Regions from separate parts of the Pseudoalteromonas sp. S408 genome, predicted to be linked through region 2. Evidence: predicted binding sites of a transcription regulator. Region 2 holds the regulator's gene; the other holds the start of a gene.
What was found. The regulator LexA, encoded in region 2, represses DNA repair genes until DNA is damaged. The targets are predictions, from matches to a motif close to TACTGTATNNNNATACAGTA.

Region 1: the regulator LexA is predicted to act here: its motif matches at 1,603-1,622, upstream of CWB62_RS03670 (SulA-like leucine-rich domain-containing protein).

Annotation. Positions count from the first base shown of each region.
Region 1 covers NZ_PNDY01000003.1:32,631-36,062, reverse strand. Annotated here, with positions in the region: gene CWB62_RS03680 (DUF6172 family protein) at 6-308, shown strand; gene CWB62_RS03675 (YchJ family protein) at 625-1,104, opposite strand; gene CWB62_RS03670 (SulA-like leucine-rich domain-containing protein) at 1,135-1,578, opposite strand; gene CWB62_RS03665 (tetratricopeptide repeat protein) at 1,867-2,322, opposite strand; gene CWB62_RS03660 (NCS2 family permease) at 2,442-3,432, shown strand, end outside.
Region 2 covers NZ_PNDY01000032.1:33,036-36,467, reverse strand. Annotated here, with positions in the region: gene coxB (cytochrome c oxidase subunit II) at 1-1,112, opposite strand, end outside; gene lexA (transcriptional repressor LexA) at 1,527-2,144, opposite strand; gene CWB62_RS17270 (PaaI family thioesterase) at 2,321-2,764, shown strand; gene CWB62_RS17265 (hypothetical protein) at 2,766-3,146, opposite strand; gene CWB62_RS17260 (hypothetical protein) at 3,393-3,432, shown strand, end outside.

The DNA of each region.
Region 1 (3,432 bases), on a different contig from region 2:
ACGTAATGAAGAAAACATTCACGCTAAATCACGAGAAAATCAAATACCCTCGTATGGTTGATGCTGCGAAGCATGAAGTGAAAAAATATTTGAAAAGAGAGCGCAACAAAACTCTACCAGAAGATGCAGATTATTGGGCGTTTGACTGTAAGTTCGGTAAAACGGCCGAAGATGCTCAAGTGGTTCATGTGGCTGAAATCAGCAACTGCATTAGCGATATTGAAAAGCAAGAATTAACGTCTTTCTACTTAGAAATATTAGCGAGACCTGCACAGCGCCAACAGTTAGACCTTGATAACGACGAGTAATAATTAGTTTTGTGCATATCAAACTATTTAAATGGGCCCATTGGCCCATTTTTTATGCCTATAGATTACATTCAACCTTTATGCTTTTAAACCAATGCAAAACATTACATATCGTTTTAAGACGTTAACTTTTTTATTGTTAGTAATACTACTTTTAACACCAGTATAAGCCACTCAATGAATGGAATTAGTATTAAACCTTACGAGTTATAAAGGGAGTTATATTTATAAATATTGCTAAGGCTTTACATTAAATGGTTGTGATTGAATAGCTATTAAGTGAGGTGCCCAGTGCACTTTAATTAAAAGATGATTTTTATGCGCTATGGCATTTTTTATATTTTTTGTTACTACCACATGGGCAATCATCATTTCTGCCCACTTTGATATCAGCTACTGGAAATATAATACCATCGAGGTATCGCCACTGGTCTTGCTCTTTAATAAATTGAGACCGCTCGTGTAATTCACAGTAAAGATTTTGATAAAAGTAGTTTGCCTTGAACTCAACAACTCCTCTATCTCCATCATTGTTTGTATCAATAACAGATAAGCTTATAAATCGACAACTAGTTGCAAACTCTTTAATTTCTTTGACAGGGTTTTCTGCTTGTTTCTCACTCGCATAAGTTTGGTATATATATTTAGCATTTTTTTGTGCGTAAGCTGTAAATCGAGAGCGCATTAACTGCTCGGGTGTGTCTGCTTGTTTATCACCTGATAATAGTGGTTCACAGCAGTTTTTGTAATTCTGTTGACTACCACACAGGCAAGCGTTGTTATCTAATGAGTTCATAAAATTAATAAAAAAATTTAAAACGTTAGTTTAACAAGCTTGCTTTAAAGAAGGTACATCAATAACGTTAGAATTTTTAGTAAAACAATACAACTTCGTTGTTGTCTTATTTAAATCAAGAGATAAATCAGCTAACAGTTGGTTGTTCAACATGTCTGTCCACGTAATTACTGCTGCAAAATTACCGTTATAAAGTGCGCTGCGTAATACATACTCTAAATTCACTAGATGTTTTTGCCTAATAACCAATAATTTACTTGTATCTATTGAGCATGAATCAAGTAAAGCCTTGCTAGGAACATGATCCGGTGCGATTAACAAAGTCCATGCACTTAAGCTGTTGTATTGGTGTAACACCTTTAAAAGCTCAAATGTCGCAGAAATCTCATCTTCAATTTGAATTACATTTACACAATCAGATAGTTCGTCTTGCTGATAGCTCTTTACTGTTCTTACGGTTATAGGCTGTAACATGATATCTCGCTCACTGGGTTTATATACAGTACATGTATACAGTAGTTTATACAGTGTTATGGCGCAAGTGTTTTTTTGCTATTTTTTTATACAAATTCAGAATTTATTTTAAAAAATATTAGAAATAATATTTATCTTATTGATATTTATTGTTTTTTATTTTATCGAAATGCCCGTGTGTGAGTGTTTTTCGTACAGGGTGAAAGGTTTTTTCATGGGTTTTTAAATATAAAGTATAGATCAGTACTGTATACAGTATCTTGAGGGGCTCAGTTTTGGAGGCTTTGGCTAAGGTGCGGAGGGAATTAAATGGGCATACTGTAACTGATGAATTTGTTCATATAGACTTGCGGCATAACATTGAGCATCTTTAAAACGTTTTGTTTCTATATATTTTCTTAAATCGGCAAGCGCAACCGTAGCAGGCTCATGACCTTGGGTGCTCGACAAACTTAGCCATGCAACTCCATGAAATACGCTTTGTGGAACGCCTTGGCCTTTTACAAAAAATAAGCCTAAATAAAATTGCCCACGATGATCACCAGACATTGCCGATAAACGCATCCATTTTGCAGCGAGGGCAGGCTGGCTATTTTTTAAATAATAGAGTGCCTTATTAAGCGTAGTTTGTTGAGAGCTATCACTTTCAGGAGGCGAACTAGTATCACTTGGTTGTGTCACAAAAGACAAAATGTTGTCTAATTGCTGTTCTAAATCCTGACCGGTTGGTGTTGTTTTTATCATATGCTGTCATTCGGTATAGTTAATTACTTCAATAGTTTAGTATATCGCAAGGTAAAATGTCCTGAAAAATATACTTTTTATGATAAAATCTTGCTACTTTTTATTGTTGTAAGTTCATTATGCTCGAAGCTTTATTTAAAATTAACGAAAATGGGTCCACGGTTCGCCGAGAATGCGTTGCGGGGATGACTACTTTTATCACTATGGTTTACATTGTATTTGTGAATCCGGCCATGTTAGCAGAAGCAGGAATGGATCAAGGGGCTGCTTTTGTTGCTACTTGTATAGCTGCTGCAATCGGTTGTTTTATTATGGGGTTGTGGGCCAATTATCCATTAGCCTTAGCGCCTGGTATGGGGTTAAACGCCTTTTTTACTTACGGCGTTGTATTAGGTATGGGATACACGTGGCAAGCTGCGTTGGGCGCAGTATTTATGTCGGGCTGTATCTTTTTATTGTTAAGTTTATTTAAGGTTAGAGAATGGATAATAAATGCCATTCCTTTAGTGTTAAAGCGGGCTATTGCGACAGGTATTGGTGCGTTTTTGGCCTTAATTGCCCTTAAAAATGCTGGGATTATTGTGGCAAGTCCTGCTACATTTGTGCAGTTGGGAGACATAACATCTCCGGGACCGCTACTGGCTATATTCAGTTTTTTTATTATTGCGGCATTGTTATATCGTGATTTTAAAAGTGGGGTTTTGATCAGCATATTATTGGTCACTGCTATCTCACTTGGTTTAGGTTTAGTTGAATACCAAGGAATTATCGCAGCCCCTCCTTCAATCCTACCTACTTTTATGCAATTGGATTTTGCTGCAGCTTTAGAACTTTCAATGCTTAGCGTTATTTTTGCATTTTTGTTTGTCGATTTGTTTGATACGTCGGGCACGCTTGTTGCTGTAACTCAAAAGGCTGGTCTTGCAGATGAAAAAGGAAACATGCCACGTTTAGGGCGTGCCCTCAGTGCTGATAGCTCAGCCACTATTGCAGGTGCAATGTTAGGTACTTCAACGACTACATCTTATATAGAGTCAGTTGCGGGTGTATCTGTTGGCGGACGTACAGGCTTAACTGCAGTTGTAGTTGGCTGCTGCTTTTTACTTATGA
Region 2 (3,432 bases):
GCTTGAATCTCACTAGGCTGAATAACATCACCGGTATCGTTACCCCATGCATTGCGCTTGTAAGTAATAACCGCAGCCAATTGTTTTATAGATAACTGCTTGGCAAATGATTGCATTGCCGTACCTGGGCTACCATAAATAAGTATGTCTATATGACCTTTTATATCTCCAAGTACAATTGGGCTGCCTTTAAGCGCCGGAAATACGCCCGGCAATCCCATACCTGTAGGCTGATGACACGCGGCACAACTTGCCATGTATACCTGAGCACCCAGCTCCATTAACTCTTCTTTTGGTAATGTTTGATCAAGTAAAGCTGCATCAGCTAAAGCAGCTTTTTGTTTAGCTTGTTTAGCGTCGGCAAGCCATACTTTAAAATCAGCTTCAGATTTAGCCTCAACTACAACAGGCATAAATCCATGATCTTTACCACACAGCTCAGCACACTGGCCTCGGTAAATCCCTTCTTCGTTTATGTTGGTCCATGTTTCGTTAATAAAGCCCGGATTTGCGTCTTTTTTAACGGCAAAGTCTGGTACCCACCAAGAGTGAATAACATCATCTGAGGTCATTAAAAAACGAATTTTTTTATTAATTGGCAGTACGAGGGGTTTATCTACCTCAAGCAAATAATTTGGGTTTTTATCTGCTAAATTGGTAATTTCATCTTGAGAGGTTGCAAGCATTGAGTAAAACTCTACGTCTTCTCCCATGTATTCATAATGCCATTTCCACTGCGAGCCAGTCACTTTAATTGTTAAGTCGGCTTTACTGGCATCTTCCATCGCTATTAACGTTTTTGTAGCTGGCACTGCCATCGCAATTAATATAACAAATGGTATAGCAGTCCAAAGAATTTCTACTTTAGTACTTTCGTGGAATTGAGCGGGAACCGCCCCTTTAGATTTTCGATGATGAATGAGTGCCCAAAGCATGATGGCAAACACTATTATTCCAATTACACAACATATAAAAAATATGGTCATGTGTAATTCGTAAACATTTTCACTTATATCTGTAACGCCCTTGCGCATATTATATTGGCTGTTGGCCAACGCTAACTGCGGAAAAACACACAATATAAGCCACAAGGTACAACTAAGTTTACCCATGTGACGACTCCTTTGATGCTGTTGCTAGTGCAAAGCGAAGAGGCATACGGCTTAAACGCCAATTCGTTATTTTTATTTTTGTATTAATGCCATTTGATTTATAAAAAAATTGGCATTCACTGCGCTAGCAACAAATTTATTGTGTGTGCTCAAAACTTAAAAGCGATGAGTATTGCCAGCGTCAGTTCATTAACAATTAGTTAATATTTAACCAGCATGCAAGTTTTTTGTATTAAAAACAAACAATAAATATGTAAAAAGTAGAGAGTTGATTTAGTTTAGCGTAGAAAAAAGTAGCTAAAATCGAGAGTTAGTAAGGGCTGAGAATGAAATAAGGAGTATGAATAAAAAAACAAATTTAAAAAAATAAAAATGCGCACCAAAATAGTGCGCAATTTATAAAATAAGGTAAAGCTACATCCAGTCTGCGTTACGAATAACACCCACTGCCAAGCCTTCAATGTTGAATGATTCAGTTTCAAGGTCGACCTTAATTGGTGCAAACTCGTCATTTTCGGCATGAAGTAATACCTGACGACCTGCCTTTTCAATACGTTTTACTGTTACATCGTCATCAACACGAGCAACCACAACTTGACCATTTTCAGCCACTTGTGTTTTATGTACAGCAAGTAAGTCGCCATCCATAATGCCTATATCTTTCATACTCATACCATTTACGCGCAGTAAAAAGTCAGCAGCTGGTTTAAACATTAATGGATCAATTTTACAGTGGCTCTCAACATGCTCTTGCGCCAAAATGGGTGAGCCTGCCGCAACTCGGCCAATAAGCGGTAAACCTAATTGCTCCGGTTCCTCTTCTTCAACAAGTTGAATCCCTCGGCTTGCGCCTGGCTTCATTTTAATCACCCCTTTTTTGGCAAGGGCTTTTAAATGTTCTTCAGCGGCATTTGCACTTTTAAACCCTAACGTTTGTGCTATTTCAGCACGTGTAGGCGGCATACCAGTGTCTTTAATAAACACTTTAATTAATTCGAGTATTTGAGCTTGGCGTTTAGTTAATGGGCGCATACAACTGGTTTTCCATACAGTACATTTAACTGTGAGTATATACAGTTAAATAAAAATCGCAAATTTAAATTACCCGTTCAAATAGCCAAATTACTTCCTTACGTGTACATTTTAGGTGCTTTCTAAAATAGCCTATAAAAATAGTAACTTGCTTCATTAAATTTAAAGGAATCTATATGAGTATTTGGCATCAACCGATTACATTAGCACTGTGTAAACAATTAGACGAAGGGATTAGTGGCCAAGGTACCCTAATGAAAACCATGGGAATAGAAATAACAGAGATAGGCGATGACTACTTAGTCGCAACTATGCCTGCAATCCCTGCACATCATAATCCTATTGGCATGGTTCATGGCGGCGCTAACGTTGTACTGGCAGAAACGGTAGCCAGCTATGCTGCTAATTTTGTTGTCGATTTCACAAAATTTTACTGTGTTGGGCAAGAAATAAGTGCAAGCCATTTAAAGGCTTCTCGTAATGGTACATTAACGGCAACAGCACGCGCATTTCATATTGGAAAACGTAGCTCAGTATGGGAAATAAAAATCACAAATAGCCGTAACGAACTGTGCTGCGTATCAAAAATGACCGCAGCAGTTGTTGAACGAAAAGCGTAGGTTACTTCTCGAGAGGGTAAATTGTTATTTCCATACCCGCGCCAATAGCAGATATACGAAGTAGTGTATCTGCATGCAAAGCTTGATTAAAACACTTTGGCGATGTGCCTGACTCAAATCCTATATCAAACGTTCTGCGTGAACAGCTTAACCATTGCTTTAATGCATTGCGTGAACACGATTCAATAAGCTCACAAATATGGTTTATTGCTTTGTCTGGTGATTTAACATCGCCAGCTACCTCAATACGCGCTAATTGACGGTATTCGTCTTTGTCATAATGTAAAATCGTTGCGACTTTTTTTAGGTCGGCCACCAGCACACTAATATCTTGTTTTGACTCAAGCTCTAGATCTACATTTAAAAATTGAATTTCCGACATTGTTTCGTATTTATCCTCTAATAGTTACCTTGCAAACTTTAACGCAGTTTTATCGTTATACCAAATCAACACCCTATAAATAGACACTTTATCAGTTAATATTCTTATTTTAGAGTGTTATTGCTACTTACTATTCGCGCTAGTGTGCTGCAACTCAGTTTTAATGCACTAGTGCGACATTTTGTCGCACCCACCTTGCCTACCATTCGCGTAAAATGTTTATTAAAAATAATAAGATAAACACCTATGAAAAAAATATTTAAGCCAGCACGTAAACTTCATAAAT